Regions from separate parts of the Phenylobacterium sp. GW823-FHT02A09 genome, predicted to be linked through region 1. Evidence: predicted binding sites of a transcription regulator. Region 1 holds the regulator's gene; the other holds the start of a gene.
The links. The regulator HrcA, encoded in region 1, represses chaperone genes, less so after heat shock. The targets are predictions, from matches to a motif close to GTTAGCANTCNNNNNNNNNGANTGCTAAC.

Region 1 (18,618 bases):
GGCGCGGATGTCGTCGATGGAAAGCGTCATGTCAGAGCCGATGTGGGAGATGGGCCACGTCTAGCCGCGCAGGCCCGCAACGGCAATGGAGCCGGGGCGAATGAGCGGTTCCGTGGGTCGATATGCCCGCGCCCGCCCATCCGCGACCGGCCCGCGGGTCTATTTCACCGCGATGGTCAGCTTGAAGGTTCCGGCCTCATCGCGGCGGGCGGTGGCCCGCGGCTGGAACGGCTTGATCAGGTAGACCCCGGCCTTGGCCGCGGTGATGCTGGCCTTGGGCCCGTCGACCTCGCCGCGGTGCACGGCGGCGCCGCTGGTGTCGGCCGAGTCGACCACATTGACGTAGAGGTTGGTGTTCGAGGGCTCGAAGGTGACGCTCAAGGTCTGCGCGGCGGCGACCGGCACAGCGTAGACCGGCGCCTTGTAGCCCTTGACCTCGCCGCTGACGCTGGCTGCGCCGGCCGGGTCCAGGGTCACGACTTCCAGCGTCTCGTCGGGGCTCAGCAGCGCCTTCAGCGCCGCCTGGTCGACCGCCGGCGCGGCGGCGACCGGCGCGGGCGGGGGAGCGGGCGCAGCCGCGGGAGCTTCGGCCGGGGCCTCGGCGGGCTTGGCCGCCTGCTGGCCGCAGCCGGCCAGGGCGAGCGCAGCCGCAGCCGCAGCCGCCAGGGTCAGGCTCAGTCGATTGGAGGTCATCGCATACTCCTTGTGATCGGCGGAGCATTGGTCACGGAACTGGCGGTGTAAAGCGGGGCTCAGCGGAGCCCGCGCCAGACGTCCATCCGGCGCATCGCCTTGCCCGGCAGTTCCGAAGCCCGGCCCAGCGGCAGCGCTTCGGCCGCGCGCCGCACGCCATAGGCCGCCCGCCGCGCGAACGCCGCCGGCGAAGGCACCCCGACGAAGCCGTCGACCACCCACAGGCCGTCATTGGCCAGCTCGCGCTTGAACCGGTAGTCGCCGGCCCCGAGGTCGAGCCGGCTGTAGGGCGTGTCGTCCATCCAGCGCAGGATGTCCTGGAACAGCAGGATGCCCGGTGAATAGCGCTCGAACTCCGGATCGTGGGCGATCAGCCAGCCATGGACCGTGCGCCGGCCGTGCAGGTGCAGGTGCACCGCCGCCAGCCGGTCGCCGAAGTGCAGGGTGAACAGCACCGCCCCGAAATCCGGGTCGCGGCTCTCGAACAGGTCGCGCAGCAGCGCCAGGGTCCATTCAGTCTGGAAGATGTCGGTCTGGCCGGTGGCGCGGTACTGCGCGCTCTTCCAGGCCAGCAGCCGGTCGAAGTCGGTGCGCGAGCGGGAAAACGCCTGGAACGTCGCCTCGCCAACCTCGCGCTCGACCTTGCGGCGCTTCTTGTCGCTGTCCTTCAGGATCGACTTGCCGGCCGCCTTGCGCTCGGCCTCGTAGGCCCCGTAGCCGTCCTTGACGTCGACCACGTGCGACAGCACCCGGCCGCGCGCGTGGGCGGCGAAGCTCGCCTGGTCTTCCAGCATGTGGGTGAAGTCGAGCCGCTGCACGCCCAGCGCCTGAACCAGGACCTTGGGATCGACCTGCACGCCGGGTTCGGCGACCAGGCCCTGATAGTCGCACATCGGCGCGCCGACCGGGATGGCGGTGACCGAGCCGACCCGCGCGGGGAAGTACCCGACCTCGCGGCCGTCCCGCTTCAGCACCGCGACCTCGATCGCCCGCCGTCCGCCGCGCTGGGCGTGATCGACGGCGCGGGTCCACTGCGGCGACAGGAAGGGTGAATCCAGCGCGCCGCTCTGCAAGGCGGCCCAGCGGTCGAGGCTGGCCGGCGACAGATCCTGCGGGCGAACGATGTCGATTTCCACGGGCGCGATCCTGGAGGCGCGAGAAGCGCCGAAGTCGCGCGAACCATACCGGGCAAGTCTTTCCCGGAGGTTGCCGCAACCTGTGCTAGAGCAGGTCGCCGCGCCCCTTGGCCTTCAGCGCCTCGACCCCGGCCCGCACCGCGGCGGGCGCGTCGCGGCGGGTGACCAGCACCACGCCGTTCTCGACCACCACCACCAGGTCCTCGACCCCGGCCAGCACCACCACCGGCCCGTCGCTGCGGGCCAGGCAGTCGCGGGTCTCCACCGCCACCACCTCGCCCTCGAGCGCGTCGCCCGCCGGAGTTTTCCGCGACAGCTCCCAGAGCGCGCCCCAGTTGCCGACGTCGGCCCAGCCGATGTCGGCCTCGACCACGCTGGCGCGGTCGGTCTTCTCCATCACCGCCACGTCGATGGCGATGCTCGGCGCCGACAGGAACGCGTCGGACAGCGCCACCACGTCGCCGGTTCGCGCCGCGCCGGTGACCGCCGCCTGCGCCGCCGCCGTCACCTCCGGCGCCAGCCGCCGCGCCTCGGCCAGGAACGCGCCGGCCTTGAACAGGAACATCCCGCCGTTCCAGGTGAAGTTCGGATCGGCCACGAACTGCTGGGCGGTCGCCAGGTCCGGCTTCTCGACAAAGCGCGCCACCTTGCGGACCGCGCCCTCGCCCTTGGCCTGGATGTAGCCATAGAGCGTCGAGGGGCCGGTCGGCTTGAGGCCCAGCAGCACGATCTCGCCGGCCTCCGCGGCCGCGCGCCCAGCCTCGATCGCGCCGTGCAGCGCGGCGACGTCGGCCACGAGGTTGTCGGCGTGCATCAGCACCATCAGCGCTTCGGGATCGATGTCGGCCCCGAACGCCGCCGCCGCGACCGAGGCCGGGGCGGTGTTGCGCGGCGCCGGCTCGGTGATCAGCGCCGCCGGCGTGATCCCGACCTCCGCCAGCTGCGCGCGCGCCAGGTCGGCGTGCGCCGCCGCGCAGACCACCACCGGGGCCGCGAAGCCCTCGCCGGTCAGCCGCAGGGCGGTGTCCTGGATCAGGCTGTGCTCGCCGCCCAGCCGGTGAAACTGCTTGGGCCGCGCGGTCCGCGACAGCGGCCACAGCCGCGTGCCCGCGCCGCCCGACATCAGGACGGGAATGATCTGGGTGGTCATGTCGCAAAGCCTGAAGCGATAAAGCAAAGATGCTCCCCCGCTGGGAGAGCTGTCAGCCGGCCGGCTGACTGAGGGGGACGTTGACTCGACTTGAGAGCGATCCCCCTCCGTCGCGCTTCGCGCGCCACCTCCCCCAGGTGGGGAGGATCTAGGTTCGGAATCATGCCGGGTCGTACTCGCTGACCAGGTGGCCGGGCGCCACTTCCTTCAGCTGCGGGACATAGACCGGTCCGTCCGCCGTCAGCCGCGACGGCAGGAAGCGCAGCGCGCTCTTCGGGTCCATCGGCGAGGGCGGCTCGCCGGTCAATTTGATCCGCTGGCGGCTGCGCTCGCGTACGGGGTCGGGGATCGGTGCGGCCGACAGCAGGGCCTTGGTGTAGGGGTGCTGCGGGTCGGCGTAGAGCTGCTCGCGGCTCGCCTCCTCCATCACCCGGCCGAGGTACAGCACCATCACCCGATGGCTGATCTCGCGCACCACCGCCAGGTCGTGGCTGATGAAGATCATCGCCATGCCCATCTGCTTCTGCAGCTCGATCAGCAGGTCGATGATCTGTGCACGGATCGAAACGTCGAGAGCCGACACCGCCTCGTCGCAGATCACCAGCTTCGGCTCCAGGATCATCGCCCGGGCGATGCCGACCCGCTGGTTCTGGCCGCCCGACAGCTCGTGCGGATAGCGGTTGATCAGCGCCGTCGACAGCCCCGCCCGCTCCATCATCTTGCGCACCTGCGCCTCGCGCGCCGCGCCCTTCAGCTCGGGGCGGAACACCGCCAGCGGCTCGGCGATGGAATCGCCGATGGTCATGCGCGGGTCGAGACTGGCCAGCGGGTCCTGGAACACGATCTGCATGTCGCGGCGCGCGGCGCGCATCGACTCGCGCTCGGCGTGGGTGATGTCGCGGCCCAGCACGCTGACCGCGCCGCCGGTGGCCGGGATCAGGTTCAGCACCGCCCGCGACAGGGTGGACTTGCCGCAGCCGCTCTCGCCGACCACGCCCAGGGTCTCGCCCTGGCGCACCTTGAACGAGACGCCGTCGACGGCGCGCAGCGCGGCCTTGGCGCCGAACAGGCCCTGGTGCACCGGGAAGTGGACCTCGATGTCCTGGGCCTCGACCACCACCGGGGCGTCGGCCGCGACCGGATCGAGCGTCGGGCGTCCGCCGCGGTCGTCGCGGTCCAGCCGCGGGATCGCCGCCAGCAGCGCCTGGGTGTAGGGGTCCTTCGGCGCGGCGAACAAGGCCTTGGCCTCGCCCTCCTCGACATAGGCCCCGTCTTTCATCACGCAGACCCGGTCGGCCAGCCGCGCGATGACGCCCATGTCGTGGGTGATCAGCACCATCGCCGTGCCGGTCTCGCGTCCCAGCTCGGCCATCAGGTCGAGGATCTCGGCCTGCACGGTGACGTCCAGCGCCGTGGTCGGCTCGTCGGCGATCAGCAGCTCGGGCGCACAGGCCATCGCCGCGGCGATCATCACCCGCTGGCGCATGCCGCCCGACAGCTCGTGCGGATACTGCTCCATCCGCCGCGCCGCCTCGGGGATGCGCACGTACTTCAGCCACTCCAGCGCCTTGGCCTTGGCGGCCTTGTCGCTCATCCCCAGGTGCAGCCGCAGCGGCTCGGCGATCTGCTCGCCGATCCGCACGTGCGGCGTCAGCGCCGTCAGCGGGTCCTGGAAGATCATCGTCATTTTCGAGCCGCGGACCTTGTTCAGCGCCCGCGGTTTCAGGCGCAGCAGCTCCTGGCCCTTGAACTTGATCGAGCCGCTCGCCTTGCCGTTGGCGGCCAGCAGGCCCATGGCCGCCATGAAGGTCTGGCTCTTGCCCGACCCGCTCTCGCCGACCACGCCCAGCACCTCGCCGCGCGCGACGCTGAGGGAGACGCCGCGCACCGCGCTGACGATCCCGTCATGGGTTTTGAAGTCGATCTTCAGATCGTCGATGGAAAGGACAGGCTCGGCCAACTCGACCTCGGCAGGAAAACAGGCGCCGACCATAGACTGGTGCGACGCCATGGCGAAACCACGCGCAGGGCCCCAAGTCTTTGGCTATACGATGGCGAACCGTGAGCGCCCCGATGAGTATCCCCCGCCCCGCCCTGTTCCTCGACCGTGACGGCGTCCTCAACGAGGACCCCGGCTATGTGCACCGCTGGGAGGACTTCCACTGGATCCCCGGCGCCCGCGAGGCCGTCGCCGCCTTCAACCAGGCCGGCTGGTGGGTGTTCGTGGTCACCAACCAGTCGGGGGTCGGCCGCGGCTACTACGCCGAGGACGACGTCATCGCCCTGCACGCCAAGATGAGCGAGAGCCTGGAGCAGATCGGCGCCCATATCGACGCCTACTACTATTGCCCGCAGCATCCCGACGCCCAGGTCGACGTCTACCGCCACCCCGACCCGCCGGACCGCAAGCCCAACCCCGGCATGCTGCTGCGCGCGATTTCCGAATGGCCGGTCGACCTGTCGCGCTCGCTGATGGTCGGCGACAAGGACTCCGACCTGGAAGCCGCCGCGCGCGCCGGCGTCCGCGCCCTGCACTTCACCGGCGGAAATCTGGCCGAGTTCCTGAAGGCCGAGGCGGTCGCGGCGTGAGCCAACCCGAGGATCTCGCGCGCTGCTACGACTTTCCACGGTTCCCCGAGTTGTTCGAATGGATCGCTGACGGCGCCCAGATCCAGTACGATCCGGCCTTCCGTGAGTTCACCGTGCCCCATGGCCAGGGCGATAGCGCCTACACCCTCGCTTGGTGCCCGATCAGCGGCCGCAGACTGCCGCGTTCTCTCCGAAGCGAGTGGTTCGACGCGCTGGAGGCCGCGGGCCTGATTTCGCCCGACACCACCCTTCCCGCCGATTTCGAGCCGCCGGCCGCCTACCGCAGCGACGCCTGGTGGCGCAACACGTCTCTCGCCGACGACATCGCGGAATCTTAGAGCCGCCGCCGCGAGACCCGGCCGAGCCAGAGCATCACCCCGACATTGGCGGCCATCCCGGCCAGCACCACCAGCATGCCGGGCCACGGCCCGCCGACCGGCAGCCACTGGAGCGCGAAGCTCCAGGGCATGGCCAGCACGATCGCTGCCACCCCGGCCAGCGGGTCCGGCTCGACGCCGAACCAGCCGCGCGAGCTGATCGGGATCAGCGCCAACGCTCCAAGGCACAGCGCCGCATAGACGCCCGCCAGCACCCGGCTCCATCTCATGGCGCCAGCTTAGGCCCCGGCGCGGCGGGGACGCTAGCCGAGGATTCCCCCGAGCGCGCCCAGCAGCCGCTGGGTCTGCGCGCCCGTACCGACCGTTATGCGCAGATAGTCGGTCGTGCGCGCCGCCCCGAAGTGGCGCACGATCACCGCCCGTTCTCGCAGCGCGGCGGCCAGTTCGGCGCCGCCACGCGCGCCATGCCGGGCGAACACGAAGTTGGCGCTCGACGGCAGCACCGTGAACCCCAGCGCCTCCAGCCCCGCGGTCAGCCGCCCGCGCTCGGCGATCACCGCCGCGCACGACGCCTGGAAGAACGCCTCATCCTCGACCGAGGCGATGGCCCCGGCCTGGGCCGGCCGTCCCAGCGGATAGGAGTTGAAGCTGTCCTTGACCCGCACAAGACCCTCGATCAGCGCCGCGTCGCCGATCGCATAGCCGACCCGCAGGCCGGCCAGCGCCCGCGACTTCGACATGGTCTGCACGACCAGGAGGTTCGGGTGCTCTGCGATCAGCGGGATCGCGCTCTCGGCGCCGAAGTCGACATAGGCCTCGTCGATCACCACCGGGACGTCGGGATGCTCGGTCAGCAGCTGCTTGATCTGCCCGCGGCTCAGCGCCACCCCCGTCGGCGCGTTCGGGTTGGGCAGGATGATCGCCCCGGCCGGGCGCCGATAATGCTCGATCCGCACCGCCATCTGTTCGTCCAGCGGCACGGTCTCGAAGCCGATGCCGAACAGCCCGCAATAGACCGGATAGAAGCTGTAGGTGATGTCGGGAAACAGCAGCGGCGCCTCGCGCTTCAGCAGCGCGGCGAAGGCATGGGCCAGCACCTCGTCCGAGCCGTTGCCGACGAACACCTGGTCGGGCGTCACGCGGTGATAGCGCGCCAGGGTCTCGCGCAGGGCCCGGGCCTCGGGGTCCGGATAGAGCCTCAAGGTATCGGCCGCCTCACCCGCGATCGCCGCCATGGCCTTCGGCGAGGGCCCAGTCGGGCTCTCGTTGGTGTTCAGCTTGACCAGATCCGCGATCTTCGGCTGCTCGCCCGGCACATAGGGCTTCAGCTGGTGGGTCAGGTCGCTCCAGAAGCGGCTCATGCTCGGGTCTCGCGTTTAAGCTGGCGCTTCTAAGCAACCGCGCCGCCGCGAAGTCCATAGCGATGCTAGGCTTCCCGGCCTGTCGCGAAGGAAACCCCATGCCCAAAGCTCCCGCCGCCCCGCTCCAGCGCTCCGCCGTCCAGGCCGCCGGGGCCTGCGCCTGCGGCGCGGTGCGGCTGGAGATCGACGTGCCGGCGGTATGGGCTTGGCACGATCACTCGCGCGCCGGCCGCCGCGCGCATGGCGGGGCCTACGCCACCTATGTCGGCTCCTGGCGCTCGCGGCTGCGGATCCTGGCCGGCGAGGACTGCCTGACCCGCTACGAAGATCCCGACGCCGGAACCGCGCGCAGCTTCTGCGCCCGCTGCGGCACGCCGATGCTCTTCGAACGGCCCCGCTCGCCGAAGATGGTCAACATTCCGCGCGGCGTGTTCGAAACCCGCACCGGCCGTGAACCGCGCTACCACGTCTCGCTGACCGAACAGGCCGACTGGATCTACGACGGCGCGCCGCTCTCTCCGCTCAAGGGCTATCCGGGCGTGATGCGCGAGCGCCCGCGGCGCCGGAAGCCCGAGCCACCGATGCTGCTGGACGAGCCGTGAGACGTTGGCCCCCGGGCAAGGCGCATGCAAACTCCGCCGCATAAGGGAGCGCGCGCCATGCAGAACGTGATCGTCTACCTCGTCGGGCCGCCCGGCGTCGGCAAGTACACGGTCGGCAAGCTCGTCGCCGAGCGCCTCTCTGCCAAGCTTCTCGACAACCATTACTGGAGCAATCCGATCCTCGAAGTGGTCGAGCCGGACGGCCGGCCCTTGCCCGCGGGCGTCTGGGACCGGACCAACGACGTCCTGGCCGCGGTGCTGGAGACCATCGCGCGCTTCGGACCGGCCGGGCGCAACTACGTCTTCACCCATGCGGTCTCCGATCCTGGCGGCCATCCGCTCGACTGGATCATCGCCGGCCAGATCCTCTGGGTCGCCGAGCGGCGGGGCGCGCGCCTGCTCGTGGTCCGCCTGGCCTGCGGCGAAGACCAGCTGAGAGAACGGGTCGCCAGCGACGAGCGGCGCCTGAGGTTCAAGACCACGGACGCCGGAAACGCGGGCGCGATGGCCGCCCTCGCCCCCTTTCCGATCAACCACGACTGGGTTCTGGACCTGGACACCAGCGGCCTCAGCGCCGACGAGGCCGCCGATCGGATCGAGCGCGAACTCAGGTCCCGCCCGCAGCCGTAAGGCTCGCGCCGGCCGAGCGCCCGCCCTATCTTGCAGACACCAAGGGAAGGAGACGCCTGCCCATGTGCCGTAACATCAAGACGCTGTTCAACTTCGACCCGCCCGCCACCGACGAGGAGATCCGCGACGCCGCGCTCCAGTTCGTGCGCAAGCTGTCCGGCTTCAACGCGCCGTCAAAAGCCAACCGCCAGGCCTTCGACGCCGCCGTCGACGAGGTCGCCGACGTCGCCCGCCGGCTGTTCGAGACCCTCGAAACCACCGCCAGGCCCAAGGACCGCGAGGAAGAGGCCGCCAAGGCCAAGGCCCGCTCCGCCCAGCGCTTCGGCGCCCCGGCATGAGCGCCAGCGGCGGCTGCCAGTGCGGAGCGGTGCGTTTCCGCATCGAGGGCGAGCTCGGCGAAGCCTCCATCTGCCACTGCCGCATGTGCCAGAAGGCGACCGGCGGGCTCTTCGGCCCCTATGTCGGCGTCCCCGCCGGGGCGCTGGTCTGGACGCGCGGCGAGCCCAGGCGCTTCCAGAGTTCGAACAAGGTGATGCGCGGGTTCTGCGGCGACTGCGGCACGCCGCTCACCTACGAGTACGGCGACAGCGAGGTCGGCCTGGCCATCGGCGCCCTCGACCGGCCAGCGCAGGCGCCGCCCGGCGTGCAGCTGGCGTCTCAGGCTGAACTGCCCTTCGTCTCGCACCTGGCGGACCTGCCGGTCCATGCCATGGATGAACCGCGCGCCGCGGCGCATCTCGCCGGCATCGTCTCCTACCAGCACCCCGACCACGACACCGCCGAGTGGCCGCCTCCCCGCAACCCATAGGGGTGTTCGTTAAGCGCTACGCTGCATGCTGGCGCCCATGAGCTTTGGAAAACGCAGCGTTGCCACGGTCGCACCGCCCCGCCGAGCCAGTCCGCGCGCCTCATCGCCGCGGCCGGCTGGAAGGCCGGGCTGGTGGTCGACCTACCTGTTGGGGCTGCTCGCCGCGGCGGCGGCCCACATGCTCATGGCCCTCTTCCTGGCCGCCTATATCAGCCAGCGCTCGGACTATGGCTTCGCCTATACCTTCATCAGCACGGCGCTCGGCATCGTCGGGATCATGATCGTCTACGTTCCGCTGTTCGCGGTGGCCGGTGCGGTCCTGCGATGGCTGCGGGTCACGTCGATCACGATCTATCTGCCGGCGGTCCTCGCCCCGCCCTTGCTGTCGCTCCACTGGCTGTTGGTCGCGACGACGGACGGCGACCACGCCAAGGGCGCATTGAGCACGGCCCTCGCAGTCCCGAGCGCGCTCGCCGCGGCGCTGACGATGGCCTGGCGTAACCGCGCCCGAGCGTGACCATTTCGTCGCAAGAGAACGATTCCACCCCCCTTTCGTCCAATTCTCGCTAAAAACGACCCGACAGCTCTTGCGTAGTCGCAAACATGTCCTTATGTGCACCGCAACAATTGCTGCGCCGCACACAAAGGAGATGGGCATGGCCAACGCTATCGAACGCGTCATCGACTGGATGCTGGGCCCCTTCGCCCGCGAACTCGCGCGCATGCCGGCATCGTCGTTCCGCTATCTGCTGAACGGCTTCTAGACGTCCCGCGGCGCCCCTCCCTCCCCCAGCCGCACGTCTAGACACGAGAACCCCGCCCCGTCCTCCCCGGGGCGGGGTTTTTCGTTTTGGGGCATGGCGCAAGAGAAAGGGGGCCGGCTGATCCAGCAAACCCCCTCATGTCAGCCGTCCGGCTGACGGCTCCCCCAGCGGGGGAGCAACGTCGAACGCCTTACTTGGCGGTCGCCGCGCGCTGGGCTTCGCAGAGCTCGCCGATACCCTTGCGGGCCAGGCTGAACAGCGCCTCGAACTCGTCCTGGCTGAAGCCGCGCTTCTCGCCGGTCGCCTGGATCTCGACGATGTCGCCCTTGCCGGTCAGCACGAAGTTGGCGTCGGCCTCGGCGTTGCTGTCCTCTTCGTACTCCAGGTCCAGCACCGGCGTGTTCTTGTAGACCCCGCAGGAGATCGCCGCGACCTGGTCGACGATCGGGTCCTTGGAGATCACGCCCTCGTCCAGCAGGTACTGGGTCGCCATCCGCAGCGCCACCCAGGCGCCGGTGATCGCCGCGGTGCGGGTGCCGCCGTCGGCCTGGATCACGTCGCAGTCGATGGAGATCTGCCGCTCGCCCAGCGCGACCGGATCGATCACCGCGCGCATCGAGCGGCCGATCAGCCGCTGGATCTCCTGCGTGCGCCCCGACTGCTTGCCTTCCGAGGCCTCGCGGCGGCCGCGGGTGTGGGTGGCGCGCGGCAGCATGCCGTACTCCGCCGTGACCCAGCCCACGCCGCGGCCGCGCATGAAGCCCGGCACCCGCTCTTCGACGCTGGCGGTCACCAGCACCTTGGTGTGGCCGAAGCTGACCAGGCACGAGCCCTCGGCATAGCGGTTGACCCCGGTCTCCAGGGTCACGGTGCGGAGCATGTCGGGGGTGCGGTCGGAGGGGCGCATGGGTGGTCCTGGAAACTATGGGGTCTGGCGTCTTGCGTTTGGCGGCTTATCCTAGATGAGAGAGGTTCCGTCCATGGCCCTGACCGAGCACCGCCGCCCATCGTGACCAGCCCGCTGCTTTCCCCTGGGCCGTCGCTGGGCGAACTCGACGACCGCGCCCGCGAGATTTTCCGCCGCGTGGTCGAGAGCTACCTGGAGACCGGCGAGCCGGTCGGCTCGCGCACGCTCTCCAAGGGCGGCGTCCACCTGTCGCCGGCCTCGATCCGCAACACCATGCAGGACCTGACCCAGCTCGGCCTGCTGGGCGCGCCGCACGTCAGCGCCGGGCGGGTGCCGACCCATGCGGGCCTGCGGCTGTTCGTCGACGGCCTGCTCGAGGTCGGCGACGTCGCCGAGGAGGACCGCCGCAACATCGAGGCCCGGCTCTCGGCCAAGGGCCGCAACTTCGAAGAGGCGCTGAACGAGGCCTCCGCCATCCTCTCCGGCCTGGCCGGCGGGGCCGGCATCGTCGTCACCCCGGTGCGCGACGCCGGCGTCAAGCACGTCGAGTTCGTCGCCCTGTCGGCCGACCAGGCGCTGGCGGTGATGGTGTTCGAGGACGGCGTCGTCGAGAACCGGCTGATGCGGCTGGCGGCCGGCGTCACCCCCTCCTCGCTGCAGGAGGCGTCCAACTTCATGAACGCCCGGCTGCGCGGCCGCACCCTCGGCGAGGCCGGGCTCGAGATCCGCAACGAGCTGGACGCCGCCCGCCGCCAGCTCAACGAGACCGCCGCCCGTCTGGTCGAGGACGGCATGGCCGCCTGGAGCGGCGGCGACGGCGCCGACCGCGCCCTGATCGTCCGCGGCCGCGCCAACCTGCTGGGCGACCGCGAGACCCTCGACGATCTCGAACGCGTGCGCATGCTGTTCGACGACCTCGAACAAAAGGAGCAGTTGATCGGTTTGCTCGACGACGTGCGGGACGCCCAGGGCGTGCGGATCTATATCGGCGCCGAAACGCGACTCTTTTCCCTTTCGGGTTCCGCCGTCATCGCCGCGCCCTATATGACGGGCCGGCAAAAGGTGTTGGGCGCGATCGGCGTCATCGGTCCCGCCCGCCTAAACTATGCCCGGGTCATCCCGCTGGTGGACTATACCGCCCGCGTGCTGTCCCAGGTGACGAACGCTTAGAGGATTACAAGATGTCCGACGATCAAACGCCGGCCGAAGAATTCAACGAAGTCGCCGACGCGGCCATCGAAGAGATCATCGCCCTGAAGGCCGAGGTCCAGGCCCTCAAGGACCAGATGCTGCGCGTCGCCGCCGACGCCGAGAACGCCAAGCGCCGCGCTGAGCGCGAGGCCAACGACGCCCGCGCCTTCGCGATCCAGAAGTTCGGCCGCGACCTGCTGACCGTCGCCGACACCCTCGACCGCGCCCTGGCCGCGCCGGTCGACGACCCGGCGGTGAAGAACTTCGTGGTCGGCATGGAAATGACCCAGAAGTCGCTGATCTCGGCCTTCGAGAACAACGGCCTTAAGAAGATCGACCCGCCCAAGGGCGAGAAGTTCGACCCGCACCAGCATCAGGCGATGATGGAGCAGCCGGCCCCCGACGTCGCCGCCGGCGGCGTCATCCAGGTGCTGCAGCCGGGCTACGAACTGCTCGGCCGTCTGATCCGTCCGGCCATGGTCGTGGTCGCCGCCAAGGGCTCGGGCGCCGACCTGCCGCCCGCCGCCGCCGACGCGGCGCCGGCCGCCAATCCCTACGCCGCCAATGACGGCGAGGCCGGCGGCTCGGTCGACACCAAGGCCTGAGCGAACGGGGAGGGGGCGACCTGAAGCGTCTCAGCGGCCAGGTCCGACTTCTCGCGGCCAGCCTGTCGGCCGTGGCCGGGTTCGTGGACGCCATCGGCTTCCTGCTGACCGGCGGCTTCTTCGTCTCCTTCATGAGCGGCAACTCCACGCGCCTGGCGGTGGGCCTGGCCGAGGGCGCGAGCTACGCCGGCCTGGCGCTGGCGCTGATCGCCGCCTTCGTGACCGGGGTCTCGACCGGGGCCCTGATCGGGCGCAAGGCCGGCGCCCGGCGCGGGCCGGCGGTGCTGGCCTTCGTCGCCCTCGCCCTGGCCCTCGCCGCGGTGCTGGCCGCGGTCGCCCCGCTGGCCGCCGCGATCCTGGTGCTGGCCTTCGCCATGGGCGCCGAGAACACGGTCTTCGCCCAGGACGGCGAGGTCCGCGTCGGCCTCACCTACATGACCGGCGCCCTGGTCAAGTTGGGCAAGGCGATCACCGCCGCGCTGATGGGCGGCGATCGCTTCGGCTGGGCGCCGCACCTGCTGCTCTGGCTCGGCCTGGTCGCCGGCGCCGCCCTCGGCGCCCTGGCCTTCAACCTGCTGGGCCCCGCCGCCCTCTGGCTCGCCGCCGCCGCCATGGCGGCCTTGGCGGCGCTGGCCGCGCGACTGGACCTGGCGCCCGCGGCGGCCTGAGCGGGCTCGGCTACAACGCCGCCGCCTGCTCCGCGAAGACCAGGTGCGGTAGATCCAACGGTTGGCATTCGAAACCCAGCATCGAGATCGCCGCGGTGATCTGGCCCCGGTGATGGGTGGCGTGATTGAAGACATGGAGCAGCGCCGCCGGCCTTGGAAGCGTGCGCGCCTGCCCGGTCGTCATCGTGAAGCGCAGATCGTCGGCCAGGGCCGCGTCGCTCAGGCTGTCGACATAGCCCGGCCAACGCGCGCTCGCCGCGATCAGTCGGGACGCCAGGGCGGCCCGATCGCGCTCGATCTCGGCGTCCAGCGCGACGCTCCCGGTCGCAGCCCCCATGAACCTCGGAAGCCAGATCTCGCTGTCCGTCAGCAGCAGGTGATTCAACGTTCCGTGTACGGAGCGGAAAAACAGACCGCAGGGGCGGCGATAGGCGTCTTCCGGCATGGCCGCGATGGACGCCAGCAACCGCTTCGTCGCCCATCCGTGATAGCGCGCCATCAGCGCAAGCTGGTCCTTGGCTGAGACGGTCATGATGCCCCCGCTGACGCCGCCGCGATAACCGCGTTCTGCATCAATCCCGAGGACCGGGCGGGAAACAAGCGTAACTGTAGCGGCTGCGCATCAGTACGTCGGGAACGTGCGCCGGACGCGCCCTGCACGTATTGCGCGATGCGGCCGATCAACCTAAGCGCGCCTCGCCCCGAATGTTCTCGGGGATTGGGGGGAAACCAAAATGAAACTTGCTTATCTCGGCGCGGCCGCCGCCGTCGCCGCGCTCGCCTTCGCCAGCTCGGCCTCGGCTGAAACCTACGGCGCGCTCACCGCGGGCGGCCAGGCGATGAAGTTCGACGCGCCGGCCGACGACGCCAACATCGTCACCGTCGGCGGCCGCATCGGCTGGAAGGCCAACCAGTGGCTCGGCGTCGAAGGCGACCTGTTCTTCGGTGTCAAGGACGACCGCATCCACAGCCAGCCCGACGTCGACGTGAAGGTCGACAGCGCGGCGTTCATCTATGGCGTGGTCTTCGTTCCCGCCGGCGAGAAGTTCGATCTGATCGGCCGGGCCGGCTACGGCCACCTCGCCGCCAAGGTCGAAGGCGCGGGCGTCTCGGAAGACACCAACGACGGCGCCTTCGCGGTCGGTCTGGGCGCGCAGTACAAGTTCGACGCCGCTAACGGCGTGCGCCTCGACTACACGCACTACGCGATCAAGGACGTCCCGACCAACGGCGTCACCGTCGCCTACGTCCGCACGTTCTAATGCGGAGGGAGGGGCGCCCCGGGCGTCCCTCTCGATCGCCGGCGGCTTGCGGCGGGCCGCTTTCTTGCCGGTCCGCGACAAGCGGGCTCCGTCTAGCAGACCGCGGACGCGTCCACCCGAGCTGCCCTCTGGATCGCCGCCGCCGCGATGGCTGCATTGGCGGCCCTCGCCGCGCACCTCGCTCCCGCGCCGGCGGCGCGAAACGAACCGGCGAGGCGGCAAGTTCGCGGGTGGAGCCTTCAAGGGCTTTACGGATAGCTCAACGCGTTACATATCAGCGTTACCGTCGAGCAACCTCCAGATTGGAGATTCGGTGTGGCGAGCACCTTTGAGGCGCAGTCTGGAAGAGACCAAGCGCGTCAAAATTCGTCCGGTCGGTCGTCCGGGACGGCCAAGTAGATAGACCTGCCTTTGGGCGGAGGCTGACCCAGGTTCAAGGGCAGAAGTCAGAAAGGCCGGGTCGCTCCCGGCTGGTTCAACAATTTTTCGGCCACAACCGGCTGATCGCGGTCGGCCTCGACACGGGATAGCGCCAAATGCTGGCTCCCAAATTCGAGGTAAGCTTGGTCATCGATGTCGCTCGCGTCATCGAACTGATCCTGCTCATTCTCCTTCTGCTATCCAACGGATAGCGCGGGCGGCCCACCTCTTCGCCGAGGTGGGCCAATCCTGGACATCTCGGCAGAACCGCCGGGTCTCAGAGCATCACCAGCTTCCCGCCGCCCATGGCGATCAACGACCGCTCGCCCGACGGGCCCGGGAACGCCGCCTGCCAGGCTTCATAGCCGCTGGATCCCGCCCAGACCTCTAGTCGCACGCCCCCGGCAAACGTGATCGTCAGGTCGGCCGTGACCTCGGCGATTTTGACGGCCTCGACTTCGACCTCCGCCAACAGCCGGTTGGCCGACTCCGCTGCGTCTACCGGCTGCGGCAGCCCGAACGACTCACCGTCGTCGGCGTCAGTGACCAGCACGCCTTCCGGCCCGACCAGCCGCCACGGCGAACTGACGGCGAGGCGGCATCCGGCGCCGAACTCAAAGCTCCAGTCATGCTCGCGTCGGCGTACGGAACACCAACGGCCTAGCAGCGCGGTCTGAAATTCCTCCACCGGATCAGGTGCCCCGCCTCGCCAGTCCGTACGCGACCACGTCGCAGACCTCGTCGGCGATCTGGCGCGGGGTGAGCGGGTAGTCGGCCGGCAGCCACTTGGGCAGCCATAGGAAGATCCCGGCCGACACCTCGCCGACGAACACCGAGTCGCACGGCAGCACCGAGCCGTCGGCGATGCCCTGGCGCAGGCTGCGGTTCGAGGTCATCCGCAGCCGCTGGCCGGCGCGCTCGAACGCCGCGCGGTCGTCCTCCGCCAGCGCCAGCCGCCCCGGCTGCAGCATCAGCGGCGAGGCCGGCCCGGCCTGCGCCTGGACGTTCAGGTGCAGGGCGATCAGCGCCTTGTCGAAGCCGTCGCGGCCCTGCTCGACGGCGGTGTCCATGATCAGGTCGTAGACCTCGAAGGCGCGCCGGTAGCAGCGGGTGACCAGGTCGGCCTTGTCGTCGAAATAATGATAGACTGCGCCCTTGGTCGCCCCGACTTCGGCCCCGATGTCGTCCAGCGAGGCGCCGTCGATGCCGCGCTGGTTGAACAGCCGCGAGGCCGCCGCGATCAGCTGGGCGATCTTGATCTCGTTGGTCTGCTGGCGGTCGAAGGCGTTGAACGAGCGGGCGGTCAGCGCCTCCATGTCCAGCGCGCACAACGGCGTCTCGCGCGGCCCCGCGGCGAAGCCGTTCAGCATCAGGTCGACGATCGCCCCGGCGATCCGCCGCCGCGCCGCGCGCCCGTCGCGATAGCCGAGCCAGCCGGCCGACAGCCGGCCCCAGGAGATCATCCCGACCAGCGCCTGCGCGGCGATCTCGCTGTTGCAGGCCCGCAGGAGCCCCGCCGCCGCCCCGTCTTCCAGCCAGCCGCGCAGCCGCGCCACGTTGCGCGCCTGCAGCTCGCCGATCACCCGTCGCTGGGCGTCGGGCAGGAAGTCGACGTCGCTCAGCACCGCCTGCGGCGGCCGCTCATAGGCCAGCTGCGCCTCGACCAGGGCCGCCAGCCGCTCGCGCGGGTCCTCGCTCGCCTCGGCGGCGGCGGCCAGGTCGTCGGCGTTCGCCTCGCAGGCCCGCTGATAGGCCCCGAACACCAGATCGGTGCGGTCGGCGACGTAGTAGTAGAGGGCGTTGCGCGACAGGCCGACACGCTCGGCCACGTCGTTGATCACCACGCCGCCCGCGCCCATGGCGTTGATCTCGCGGGCCGCCTCGGCGAACAGCAGGTCGCGCTTGGCCGCGCGCTTGCGCGCCGGTTTGCCGTTCCCCTGATCGCCAGCGCCCGCCATCGGCCGTTCGTCGCGCCTTCGCCGCCTTTCGTCAATCCGTACACCACACATACGCAAGTGTCGAAGTTTCTTGACGGCTCGATTTGGGCGTGTCGTTATCCGCGCAAACTCAAGTGTCGAAAAAAGGCGCGCCAACGAGCGACGCCGATTTGCGGGGAGGGAACGATGCGAAATTCCATGCACATGCGCGCTCGGCTGCTGGCCGGGGCGGCGGCCCTGGCGATCAGCGCCGGCGCGGCGGCGGCCGCCGAGCCGGTCGAGATCGAGGCGGTGACCGTCACCGCTCAGAAGCGGACCCAGGACACCCTGGACGTCGGCCTCAACGTCGCCGTGGTCGGGGCCCAGGAGCTCGCCGACCGCCGCGTTTCCCAGGTCAGCGACCTCGTCGCCTTCACCCCCAACGTCGACATCAAGGAGAACATGCCCGGCGTGCTGCCGGTGGTGACCATCCGCGGCGTCGGCCTCAACGACTTCTCGGCGACCAACAATCCCAGCGCCGGGGTCTATGTCGACGAGGTCTATCTGAGCTCGCTGGCGCTGATGAACTTCGACCTCTTCGACCTGGAGCGGATGGAAGCGCTCAAAGGTCCGCAGGGCACGCTCTACGGCCGCAACTCCACCGCCGGCGCCATCAACATCGTCACCGCCAAGCCGAGCTTCGGCGGCGTCGAAGGGCGCCTCGCCGCTGGCTACGGGAACTATCAGACCGCCGAGATCGAGGGCATGGTCAACCTGCCGGTCTCCGACAGCTTCGCCCTGCGGTTCGCCGGCAAGGCGGTCAAGCAGGACGAGGGCTTCTTCGACAACCGCCTGCTCGGCCGCGACATCGGCCGCCGAGAAGTCGGCCTGGCCCGCGCCCAGGCGCTGTGGGCGGCCACCGAGGACGTCGAACTCCTGGTCAAGCTCGAGGTCCAGAAGGGCCGCTCCGAGGTCGGCGGCCCGGAGTTCTTCGGCGCCCTGACCCCGCCCGGCGCCCCCGCCGGCCTGGTCTGCCCCGGCTCGCCGGCCTGCATGGACTTCCAGGGCTACACCGACACCGACGGAAACCCGTTCGCCGGGGCCTGGTCGGTCGATCCGACCTATGACGTCGACCAGCGCGCCGCCACCGTGCGGCTGACCGCCGACCTCGGCTGGGCCGACCTGACCTCGGTCACCGGCTATATCGACTTCAAGCGCCAGTGGGGCGCCGACACCGACGGCGGCCCCTACCGCCAGACCGACTTCGTCGAGCGCGACAAGATCAGCCAGATCTCGCAGGAGCTGCGGCTCTCGGGCGCCACCGAGGCGACCGACTGGATCGTCGGGGTGTTCGCCTCCCGCGACCGGGTGAAGATGACCTATGACGGCTCGCTGCAGGACCTGTTCAACACCAAGCTCCTGACCTTCACCGACCAGACCGCCAAGTCGGCCGCCGCCTTCGGCAATCTCGAATGGCGCTTCGCCACGGACCTCAGCCTGGTCGCCGGCCTGCGCTACACCTGGGAAGAGAAGGCCAATGTCGGCGGCGACCTCGACCTGGTCCCGAACTGCCCGGCC
Region 2 (11,254 bases), 290 kb from region 1:
CGGCGCCTTGGGCGACTTGAACGACGGCCGGTCGCCGTTGGGCAGATTCTCGGGCGAGATGTACTCGACCAGCTGCTCGCGGATCACCCGCGGGCCGACTTCCTCGATCTGGCCGATCGGCAGCGAGCCGAGCGCGAACGTGCCGTAGGACATGCGGATCAGTCGCCCGACCTCCAAGCCCACCGACTTCAGCACCTTGCGGACTTCGCGGTTCTTGCCTTCGGCGATGGTGACGGTGATCCAGACGTTGGCGCCGCTCGGGCCGTCCTTGGCCTTGTCGATCTTGGCTTCCAGGGGGCCGTAGCGGACGCCCTCGACGGTGACGCCGTCCTGCAGCTTGTCGAGGTCGGCCTGGGTCACCCGGCCGCGGGCGCGCACCCGATAGACCCGAACAACGCCGCTGGACGGCTGCTCGAGCGCCCGGGCCAGCTCGCCGTCGTTGGTCAGCAGCAGCAGGCCTTCGGAGTTGATGTCCAGGCGGCCGATGGAGATCAGCCGCGGCAGGCCCGGCGGCAGGGCGTCGAACACCGTCGGGCGGCCCTGCGGGTCCTTGTGGGTGGTCAGCAGGTCGATCGGCTTGTGGTAGCGGAACAGGCGCGTCGGCTCGGCGGCGTCGACCACCTCGCCGTCGACCGTGAGAATATCGTCGGGGCCGACGTTCACCGCCGGGCTGGTCAGCACCTCGCCGTTCAGGGCCACGCGGCCCTCTTCAATGAGTTTTTCGACGTCTCGCCGGGAGGCTACGCCTGCTCGCGCCAGCGCCTTTGCGACGCGCTCACCTTGACCGGAGGGCGTCTGGTCGTTTCGTTGGGGGTCGTGGATCATGATCATCGCACCATGCGCATCGCGCTCGCGGCGGCGCAAGACGCCGCGTCACGCGGAGAAACTCCCGTAGGCGCCGTCGTCGTCGATCCGAGGACCGACGAGATCGTCGCCGTCGGGGCCAACGGCCCGATAGGCGCGCACGATCCGACCGCTCATGCCGAGATCGTCGCCTTAAGGCAAGCGGCCGCGAAGCTCGGGAACTACCGGCTGACCGATCTGACCCTGGTCGTGACGCTGGAACCCTGCGCGATGTGCGCCGGAGCGATCAGCCATGCGCGGATCGGCCGCGTCGTGTTCGGGGCCGAGGATCCCAAGGGCGGCGCGGTCGTGCACGGGCCGAAGTTCTTCGAGCAGCCGACCTGCCACTGGCGCCCGCAGGTCACCGGCGGCGTGCTGGCCGAGGAAAGCGCCGAGCTGCTGCGCGGCTTCTTCCGGGCGCGGCGCAAGAAGAAGGGCTGAGCATGCGGACGGCGATGCTCGTCGCGGCGCTGCTGTTCGCCGGCGCCGCCCAGGCCGCCCCGGCCGACGACGTCCAGGCGCTGGGCTGGCTGGCCGGTTCCTGGATTCAGCAGGGCGAAAACCGCACGGTGCGCGAGGTCTGGCTGGCGCCGCGGGACGGCGTCATGTCCGGCCTGTCCCAGACAAACCGTCCCGGCCGCAAGCCGTTCACCGAGTTCATGACCATCAGCGCCGAGCCCGCCGGCGCGACCTTCACCGCCCGTCTCGACGGTCAGCCGCCGACGCCCTTCGTGCTGAAGCCGGGCCCTGCCGGCCAGGCGACGTTCGAGAACCTCGCCCACGACTTCCCGCAGCGGGTGACCTACCGCCGCTGCGGCGAGGACCTCTGCGCGCGGATCGAGGGCGTTGTGGACGGCAAGCCGCAGAGCCAGGACTGGCGGTACAGACGGGCTGAGTAGCTTTGCGACGTTATCCCCGGAACAGATCGAGGAACGCCGCCAGAGCCGCCGGGTCGCCCTTCTCGATCTTGACCTTGTCGGAGGCCAGCGCCGCCTGCATCGCGCTGGGCGAGGCGAGGGCTCCGACCCAGTCGGCCTTGGTCGCGGAGACCACCAGCGGAACGTCGGCGGCCACGCCGGTCGGGGTCTCGGCGACGCCGCGGCGCACGCGGATCGTCCAATCGCCGTCGCCGGCCAACTTCAGCCCCATCGCCGCCTCGGCGTTCGCCGCCTTCTCGGCGTTCAGCCGCACTGGGAAGGTCGCCATCACCGCGGCGGCCGGCAGCCCGGCGGCCTGCGAGCCGTTCTGACGGGCGCTGATGATCTGGGCCCAGCCGGGCGCCTTCTTCTCGAGCTCGGCGGCGCGCTCAAGGTAATAGTTGCGGCCATTGGGCGAGACGCTGTCGTAGCCGAGCTGGCGGAACGCCTTGGCCTGCAGCGCGTCGGCCTGCGGCTTCAAAGCCGCATCGGCGCGGCCGACATAGCCGGTCAGCTCGGCCGTCCACTTCCAACGCCCCTCGTCGAAGGCCTTCTGCGCCGCAGCCAACGCCGGAGCTGCGCCGCCGGCCAGGTCGACCACCTCCTTGGCCCGCACGTCCGGCGCGTCGAACGACAGGCTGGCCGGGTCGCCGCCGAACCAGCCCATGTAGCCGGCGAAGATCGAGCGCACCGACCATTCGACCGTGCCGTAGTGCTCGAAGAGGTACGGGTCGGCGGCGAGGTGAGCGGGCAGCTTCACTTTCTCGACGATCTCGTCCGGGGTCAGGCCCTGGTTCATCCAGCGGACCGTCTGGTCGTGGGTGAAGCGGATGGCGTCGCGATAGTTGGTCAGCTCGGTGGCGATCGCCTGCGCCCCGACGATCGGCCGGGTGTGCGAGGGGACCAGCACGTCGGGCTGCAGCGCCCGCATCCGGTCGATCGAATTCGCCCACTGCACGGGGTCGCGGTAGCTGGTGCCGCGGATCGTGTAGAGGTTGGGGAAGGCCTTGTAGATGTTGTCGCCGGGGAACAGCACCTTGCGATCGGGCATCCAGACCAGGATCTGGTCCTCGGTCTCGCCGGGCGCATGCTCCAGCACGAACTTCTCGCCGCCGAGGCTGATCTCCAGCTTGTCCGCGAACACCGTGTTGGGCGGAATGAAGCCGCCGGCCCCGCCGCCGCTGAACGCCGAGAGGTAGGGCCCGATCCCGACGCTGACGAAGCCCTCCGGCGTGCCCTTGGGCAGGAAGACGCCGTACATCCGCGCGGCGCGGGCGGCGATGGCCGGGGCGGCGACGCCGTTCCACTTGGCCGCCTCGCGCAGCAGGGTGTCGTGGGCGATGATCTTGGCGCCGTCCGCCACCGGGAAGCCGCGGGCGCCGTTGATGTGGTCGTTGTGGTTGTGAGTGTAGATCACCCCGACGATCGGCTTGCCGCCGGCGTGCGGCGCAAACTGTTCCCAGACCTTCTTGGCCTCGTCCAGGCTGTCGGTGGTGTCGATGATGACGACGCCGGTCTTGCCGACGACCATGATCGAATTGGCGATGCCGTAACCGACCGCCGAGAAGATCCCCGGCGCCGGTTCATAGACCTTGGGCGGGGCGAACTCGGCGGTATGGGCGGCCAACGAGGGCGCGATGCGCGGGGCCGGCTCGTGGGCGTAGGCGGCGCCGGCGGCGGCCAGCGCGGCCGTCAGCGCGGACGTTTGGGCCAGCATGCGGATCATCGAGGTCGCTCCCTATTGGCATTATGCACGCCAATTGGAGCCGGGCACCCGTAGCGGTCAAGGCTTGCCAGCGCAAAACCCCGCCCCGAAGATGGCCCCATAAGTTAGATCATAAGGGAGAAACGACATGGGATTGCTGACCGGCAAGGTCGCCATCATTACGGGCGCGGGCAACGGCCTGGGCGAGGCCTACGCCAAGCTGTTCGCCAAGGAAGGCGCAGCGGTCGTGGTCAACGACCTGGGCGGGCCGCGCGACGGCTCCGGCTCCGACAAGGGCGCGGCGCAGAAGGTCGTCGACGACATCATCGCCGCGGGCGGCCGCGCGGCGGCCAACACCGACGACGTCTCGACCCTCGAAGGCGGCGAGAACATCCTGAAGACCGCCCTGGATAATTTCGGCCAGGTCGACATCCTGGTCTGCAACGCCGGAATCCTGCGCGACAAGACCTTCGCCAACACCACCGAGCAGGACTGGGACCTGGTCGTGAAGGTGCACCTGAAGGGCACCTACTGCTGCACCATGCCGGTGTGGAAGTGGATGAAGGACAACGGCAAGCCCGGCGTCATCATCATGACCTCGTCGACCTCGGGCCTTTACGGCAACTTCGGCCAGTCGAACTACGGCGCGGCGAAGGCCGGCATCTACGGCTTCATGCGCGTGCTCTCGATCGAAGGACGCAAGTACGGCATCCGGGTCATGGGCCTGGCGCCGGGCGCCTTCACCCGTATGACCTCCGACCTGCCGGGCTTCCGCGACAAGGAGCCGGACGCCATGGCGCTGCCGGAGAACATCGCGCCGGGCGTGCTGTTCATGGCCTCGGACCTGGCTGCCGACCACACCGGCAAGGTGCTGGGCGTTTCGTCCCGCGGCGTCCGTGAGATCAAGATGCTGCAGACCGACGGCTTCACGCCCGGGCGCCCCTACACTGCCCAGGAGGTCGCCGAGCACGCGTCCGAGGTGTTCTTCCCAGCCGCTCAGGAAAAGACCGCGGCCAGCGCCTGACCCTACGTGTCATCCGGTCTTCGGCTGCCCGAAACCGGGATGACGCTCTAGGCGAACACGGTCAGCCGTTCGTCCAGTCTCTGGCGAACGGCTGGCCACTCCGGCGCCAGGATCGAGAAGATCACCGTGTCGCGGATGCGGCCGGTCCAGGTCTCGCGGTCCTGGCGAAGGATCCCTTCCTGCACCGCGCCGAGCTTCGTCACCGCCGCGCGCGAGCGGGCGTTGATGGCGTCGACCCGATAGACCACCCGTCGTGCGCCGCTGTCGAAGGCGTGCCCCATCATCAGCCGCTTGGCCGCCGGGTTGACCGCCGCGCCGCGGACGTCGGGCCGATAGTAGGTGCCGCCGACCTCCAGCACCGCATTGGCCGGATCGATCGCGTAGAAGGTCGTCAGGCCGACCAGCCTCTCGCCGGCTACGACCGCGTACGGCTGAGTGTTCCCCGCGGCCTGATCGTTCCGCAGCTTGGCCCAGGTCGGATCGAAGTGCTCGTTGGCCCAGGAGAACGGGTAGAGGTCGGTCCAGATGTCCTGATCGGCGTTGCAGGCCTCGCGAAGCGCGTCGCGATGCCCGTCAGCCATGGGCTCCAGCCGCACGAAGCGGTTCTCCAGCACCTTCGGTTCGACCTGCATCACGCGCCTCTCAGGAACAGTTGAGCGGCCTGGATCAGATAGAGCACGCCGATGCCGGTCACGATCCACTTCGTCCAGCTCTTGAAGTCCACATCGGTGATGCGGTCGAGGATCCGGCCTCCGACCACGGTGCCGGCCATCGACAGCGGAATGGCGATGGCGAACATCCACCACGGCGGCATGCCGGCGGTCTTGGCCGTCAGCAGGGGCGCACCGTAGACGAGGATCTTGGCCAAGTGTGCGAACACCTGGGTCGCCGCCTTGGTGGCGACGATGGCGTGGCGGGTGAGGCTGGTGCGGACGAAGAAGATGTCCAGCAGCGGCCCGGCCACCCCGGCGGTCAGATTGAGCCCGGTGACCATCAGGCCCGAGGCGAAGGCCTGCGGCGGACGGGCGGCGTCGAGGTTGATCCAGCGCTGCGGCAGCCACAGCAGGAAAGGCACCAAGCCCATCAGCAGGTAGAGCACCGGCTTGGACGGGACGAGGGAGATCATCGCCACTATGCCGCCCGCGGCGGCCGAGGCGATGGCGTACCAGCCGACGATGTCCCAGCGCACATGCTGGCGGTGCAGGATGGCGCGCCAGCCGTTGGCGACCAGCTGAAGAACGCCATGGCTCACGAAGGCGGCCGAGACGGGGAGCACCAGCGCCAGCCCCCCCATCAGCACGAGGCCGCCGGCCATGCCGAATACGCCGGACAAGGTCGCGGTGATGAACGCCAGAGCGATCAGGAAGAGAGCCGGTAGCAGCCCCATGGATAGTCCTCCAGGTTGCGAGCGGCTCGGAAGGGGGACACAGGCCCCCGACTCCACCGGCCAGCTGCGCGACACGCGCGCGGGAAAGAGGTCGCCCGCTGCGGCTCCCGGCGATCGCGCCGGTCGGAGGTTCGCTGTGGGCGAACCCCTGCATACACCCAACAGGCGTGGCTGTCAGAGGGCCTTGTAGAAGTAGGTGGTGGCGCAGGGCGTCCCGTCGGGCATCAGGGCGTAGTTCGGGATCACCCCGACCCTGGTCCAGCCGAGCCGGGCGTAGAGCCGTTCGGCGTCGCCGCCGGTGACGGTGTCGAGCACCAGCAAGGTCAGGCCGAGATCGCGGCCCGCCGCTTCGGCGGCGGCCAGCAGCGCCTGCGCCGCGCCGCGTTGTCGCCCGCGCCGGTGCACCAGCATCTTGGCGACGTCGCCGCGGTGCGGCTGGTTGGGCGTGCCGGCGCCGATCACCTGCACCACGCCGAACGCGCCCTCGTCGTCCTCGGCGACCAGCACCGCGCGCCCGTCGCCGGCCTGGGCCGCGGCGGCGCGTTTCCAGAAGTCCGTCGCCTCGTCCAGCGTCAGGTCGGCCATGAACGAGACCGAGGCCCCGCCGTCCACGCAGTCCTTCAGCACGACGCCGAGGGCCGGGGCCGCGCGCAGGGTTTCGTCGGCGCTCAGCCGTCTGATGCGGAAGCTCATGCCGAATCCTAGGCCGAGCCGGACGCGGCGGTCGATGGCGGCCGGACGAAGAAAAAGGCCCCGGTCTCCCGGGGCCTGATCCTGTGCAGCCTGGTCAGCCGGCGCCTAGTTGCGGAACACCGCGGCGCTCGACGGGTCGACCGGCATTTCGCGGTACTGGCGGACCTCGTTGCGGCCCACGACCATGTGGTGCACCTCGTCCGGGCCGTCGGCCAGGCGCAGGGTGCGGGTCGAGGTGTACATCCGGGCCAGCGGGGTCTTTTGGCTGACGCCCAGGGCGCCGTGCATCTGAATGGCCTGGTCGATGATCAGGCAGACGCGTTCCGGCACCATGGCCTTGACCATGTGGATCCAGATCCGGGCTTCGTCGCGCGGCAGGATGTCCATGGCCTTGGCGGCCTTCAGGACCATCAGGCGCATGGCTTCGATCTCGATGCGGGCGCGGCTGACGATCTCGATGTTGCCGCCCAGCTGGATGATCGGCTTGCCGAACGCCTCGCGGGTCAGGCCGCGGGTGACCAGCAGGTCGAGGGCCTTCTCAGCCTGGCCGATGGCGCGCATGCAGTGGTGGATACGGCCCGGACCCAGGCGCAGCTGGCTGATTTCGAAGCCGCGGCCTTCACCGAGCAGCATGTTCGAGGCCGGCACGCGGACGTTGTCGAACACGATGTGCATGTGGCCGTGCGGCGCGTCCGGGTCGCCGAAGACGTTCATCGGGCCGAGGATCTTCACGCCGGGCGCGTCGGTCGGCACCAGGATCTGCGACTGACGCAGGTGGGGCGGGCCGTCGGGGCTGGTCTGGACCATGGTGATCATGATCTTGCAGCGCGGGTCGCCGGCGCCCGAGATGTAGTGCTTCTCGCCGTTGATCACGTACTCGTCGCCGACCAGGGTGGCGCGGGTGTTGATGTTCTTGGCGTCCGACGAGGCGGCGTTGACCTCGGTCATCGCGAAGGCCGAGCGGATCTTGCCAGCCAGCAGGGGCTCGAGCCACTGCTTCTTCTGTTCCGGGGTGCCGACGCGCTCCAGCACTTCCATGTTGCCGGTGTCCGGGGCGGCGCAGTTCATCGTTTCCGACGCCATCGGGTTCTTGCCGAGCTCGACGGCGATGTAGGCGTAGTCGAGGTTCGACAGGCCTTCACCGGTGTGCGCGTCGGGCAGGAAGAAGTTCCAGAGGCCGGCGGCCTTGGCCTTGTCCTTGGCCGCTTCCAGCACTTCCAGCTGGCCGGGCGCGTAGCTCCAGATGTCGGTCTTGCCCTCGCCCAGGCGGTGGAATTCCTCGGACATGGGCTGGACCACGTCCTTGATGAATTGCTTCACCTGATTGTAGAGCGGCAGCGCCTTGTCCGACATGCGCAGGTCGTTCAGTTCGTCCTGCACGTTCAGCGAAAAGCTAGCCTGCTTGGCGGCGGCCTCGGTCATCTGGGTCTCTCCTGCTGCGATTTTGTTGGGCGGTAGTTTTGGCCCATATTTTCGCTAAATCAAACAAGCGTTTTAATTTTACGCCGTCCAGCGTTGGCCGTGTGCGGACACACGGCCGCAAACCCTTGCGCGGCAAGGGCTGGGATCTTCGGGCGGGAATGGCGGCAGGACGGCGCGGCGCGCCGCGAGCTCAGGCGTAGAGCGGCGCAGGCAGGCTCAGCAGCACCAAGGCTGCGGCCAGGCCCAAGATGACCAGCGCGGGCGCAAGCTTCAGGAGCAGGTTCATGATCATGAAATGGGAGCGACCGGTCGGTATCGCCAGCCGCATTCCAGACATTTGTTATGGGGCTCAGCCGTGGTGGCAGACGGCTTCGATGTTGTGGCCGTCGGGGTCGAGCACGAAGGCTCCGTAGTAGGTCGGATGATAGTGCTCGCGCAGGCCGGGCGGACCGTTGTCGCGTCCGCCGGCGGCGAGCGCCGCGGCGTAGAAGGCGTCGACCGTCGCGCGGTCCGGGGCCACGAAGGCGACGTGCAGCGAACCGGTGGTCGATCCGGCGTCGCCGATCCAGAAGTAGGGCTTGCCGTCCGAGCCGTAGCCGAGATGGCTGGAGCCGCCGGTCTGCTCGGGCGTCACCTCCATCACCACGGCGACGCCGAGCGGCGCGAGCGCGGCGTCGTAGAAGGCCTTGGCCCGCTTGAAGTCGCTGACGGTCAGTCCAAGATGGTCGAGCATGGGTTTGTCCCTTCGGATGTCGACCGCCAGCCTTAGCGGCGGGACTGACGCAAACCTGTCAGCAGCCCCGCCGGTTCGCCGATTATTTCGAGGCTAGGCCCGAGGCGGTCTTGCAGACCGCCTCGACCAGGGCCTTGTCCTCGGCGCTCTTGGCCGCGCCCGGGGTCGCGGTGCGCCAAGTGGTCGACAGCTCCAGCGGCTTCTTCGGCGAATAGCCGCCGAGGCTGATCATCGACTTGCCGTTGCAGTCGACGGCGGTGACGAAGCCGACCCCGTCGGCCTTGCCCGGGCCCGACGGGCCCATGCGCGGCTCGGCGCCCGGCTTACCGACGGCCTGCATCACGACCACGCGGCCGCTCTGGACGTCGCGGTACGAGTAGTCGGCGTCATAAGACCATTCGAGGCCGTTGGCGGTCTTGGCGTAGGGGGTCCAGGTCTCGGCCTGGACGGTGGTGGCGGCGGCCAAGGCGCAGAGGCCGGCGAGCGCGAAAATGCGGCGCATGGTGGTGTACTTCTCCTGGTGTTCCCTCGGGCGCCAACCTATCTGCCGGCTGCTGCGGTAACCAAGCGGAATCAAAAACCGCCGTGCGCCGCGCTTGACTCCCTCCTGCCCCTTGCCTACCTCCGCCCTGCGTTAGCACTCAGGGGCTGCGGCTGCTAACGGCCGCGTCCGGGGTGTTGGCCAAAGCAATTTCAACCGTCCCGAACGGAGACATACATATGGCGTTTCGTCCTCTGGGAGACCGCGTCCTCGTGAAGCGCGTCGAGGAAGAAGAAAAGACCAAGGGCGGGATCATCATCCCCGACACCGCCAAGGAAAAGCCGCAGGAAGGCGAAGTCGTCGCCGTCGGCCCCGGCGCCCGTGACGACAACGGCAAGCTTCAGCCGCTCGACGTGAAGGCCGGCGACCGCATCCTGTTCGGCAAGTGGTCGGGCACCGAGGTCAAGATCGACGGCAAGGACCTGCTGATCATGAAGGAAAGCGACGTCCTGGGCGTGGTCGAGTAACCACCCCTCCTTCGTCCTTCCTCCCCATTCACACCTTTTGAAAGACGAGAAAAATGGCCGCCAAAGACGTCTATTTCTCCTCCGACGCTCGTGACCGCATGCTGCGCGGCGTCAACACCCTCGCCAACGCGGTGAAGGTGACCCTCGGCCCCAAGGGCCGCAACGTCGTGATCGAAAAGTCCTTCGGCGCTCCGCGCTCGACCAAGGACGGCGTCTCGGTCGCCAAGGAAATCGAACTGGCTGACCGCTTCGAGAACCTCGGCGCCCAGCTGATCCGCGAAGTCGCCTCGAAGACCAACGACAAGGCCGGCGACGGCACCACCACCGCCACCGTGCTGGCGCAAGCCATCGTCGTCGAAGGCCTGAAGTCGGTCGCCGCCGGCATGAACCCGATGGACCTGAAGCGCGGCGTCGACAAGGCCGTCCTCAAGGTCATCGAAGAGATCAAGTCGACCTCCAAGAAGGTCACCACCAACTCGGAAATCGCTCAGGTCGGCACCATCTCGGCCAACGGCGACACCGAAGTCGGTGAAATGATCGCCAAGGCGATGGCCAAGGTCGGCAACGAGGGTGTCATCACCGTCGAAGAAGCCAAGAGCCTGGAAACCGAACTCGACGTCGTCGAGGGGATGCAGTTCGACCGCGGCTACCTGTCGCCGTACTTCATCACCAACGCCGACAAGATGGAAGTCGAGCTGGAAGAGCCGCTGATCCTGCTCTTCGAAAAGAAGGTCTCCTCGCTGCAGCCGCTGCTGCCGGTGCTGGAAGCCGTCGTGCAGTCGGGCCGTCCGCTGCTGATCATCGCTGAAGACGTCGAAGGCGAAGCCCTGGCCACCCTGGTGGTCAACAAGCTGCGCGGCGGCCTGAAGGTCGCGGCCGTCAAGGCTCCGGGCTTCGGCGATCGCCGCAAGGCCATGCTGGAAGATATCGCCATCCTCACCGGCGGCGAGCTGATCAGCGAAGACCTGGGCATCAAGCTCGAGAACGTCACCCTCGACATGCTCGGCCGCGCCAAGAAGGTCCAGATCACCAAGGACGACACCACCATCGTGGACGGCGTCGGCGCCAAGGACGCGATCGAAGGCCGCATCGGCCAGATCAAGCGTCAGATCGAAGAGACCACCTCGGACTACGACAAGGAAAAGCTGCAAGAGCGTCTGGCCAAGCTGGCCGGCGGCGTTGCGGTCATCCGCGTCGGCGGTGCGACCGAAGTCGAAGTGAAGGAAAAGAAGGACCGCGTCGACGACGCCCTCAACGCGACCCGCGCGGCCGTGGAAGAAGGCATCGTGCCCGGCGGCGGCGTCGCTCTGCTGAAGGCCTCTAAGGTCCTCGACGGCCTGAAAGGCGACAACGCCGATCAGGACGCCGGCGTCGCCATCGTGCGTCGCGCCCTGCAGGCGCCGATCCGTCAGATCTCGGAAAACGCCGGGGTCGAAGGCTCGATCGTCGTCGGCAAGATCCTCGAAAGCACCTCGCCGACCTTCGGCTTCAACGCTCAGACCGAGCAGTACGTCGACCTGGT

Region 2: the regulator HrcA is predicted to act here: its motif matches at 9,358-9,386, upstream of groES (co-chaperone GroES).

The regions. Positions count from the first base shown of each region.
Region 1 is NZ_JBXAJZ010000002.1:582,653-601,270, forward strand. It holds gene AC1Q87_RS10050 (threonine ammonia-lyase) at 1-30, opposite strand, end outside; gene AC1Q87_RS10055 (hypothetical protein) at 160-693, opposite strand; gene AC1Q87_RS10060 (GNAT family N-acetyltransferase) at 753-1,829, opposite strand; gene AC1Q87_RS10065 (mannose-1-phosphate guanylyltransferase) at 1,915-2,979, opposite strand; gene AC1Q87_RS10070 (ABC transporter ATP-binding protein) at 3,140-4,990, opposite strand; gene AC1Q87_RS10075 (D-glycero-alpha-D-manno-heptose-1,7-bisphosphate 7-phosphatase) at 5,053-5,568, shown strand; gene AC1Q87_RS10080 (DUF6980 family protein) at 5,565-5,906, shown strand; gene AC1Q87_RS10085 (SCO4225 family membrane protein) at 5,903-6,175, opposite strand; gene hisC (histidinol-phosphate transaminase) at 6,209-7,267, opposite strand; gene AC1Q87_RS10095 (GFA family protein) at 7,366-7,869, shown strand; gene AC1Q87_RS10100 (AAA family ATPase) at 7,927-8,499, shown strand; gene AC1Q87_RS10105 (DUF2277 domain-containing protein) at 8,562-8,837, shown strand; gene AC1Q87_RS10110 (GFA family protein) at 8,834-9,307, shown strand; gene AC1Q87_RS10115 (hypothetical protein) at 9,456-9,824, shown strand; gene rph (ribonuclease PH) at 10,262-10,978, opposite strand; gene hrcA (heat-inducible transcriptional repressor HrcA) at 11,078-12,148, shown strand; gene grpE (nucleotide exchange factor GrpE) at 12,160-12,774, shown strand; gene AC1Q87_RS10135 (YoaK family protein) at 12,795-13,442, shown strand; gene AC1Q87_RS10140 (DinB family protein) at 13,453-13,974, opposite strand; gene AC1Q87_RS10145 (porin family protein) at 14,177-14,704, shown strand; gene AC1Q87_RS10150 (hypothetical protein) at 15,402-15,812, opposite strand; gene AC1Q87_RS10155 (TetR family transcriptional regulator) at 15,817-17,082, opposite strand; gene AC1Q87_RS10160 (TonB-dependent receptor) at 17,248-18,618, shown strand, end outside.
Region 2 is NZ_JBXAJZ010000002.1:301,096-312,349, forward strand. It holds gene AC1Q87_RS08620 (pseudouridine synthase) at 1-831, opposite strand, end outside; gene tadA (tRNA adenosine(34) deaminase TadA) at 838-1,284, shown strand; gene AC1Q87_RS08630 (DUF6265 family protein) at 1,287-1,742, shown strand; gene AC1Q87_RS08635 (alkyl sulfatase dimerization domain-containing protein) at 1,753-3,486, opposite strand; gene AC1Q87_RS08640 (SDR family NAD(P)-dependent oxidoreductase) at 3,614-4,489, shown strand; gene AC1Q87_RS08645 (GNAT family N-acetyltransferase) at 4,537-5,121, opposite strand; gene AC1Q87_RS08650 (TSUP family transporter) at 5,121-5,876, opposite strand; gene AC1Q87_RS08655 (GNAT family N-acetyltransferase) at 6,051-6,569, opposite strand; gene AC1Q87_RS08660 (acyl-CoA dehydrogenase family protein) at 6,675-7,991, opposite strand; gene AC1Q87_RS08665 (VOC family protein) at 8,341-8,724, opposite strand; gene AC1Q87_RS08670 (hypothetical protein) at 8,807-9,226, opposite strand; gene groES (co-chaperone GroES) at 9,445-9,732, shown strand; gene groL (chaperonin GroEL) at 9,786-11,254, shown strand, end outside.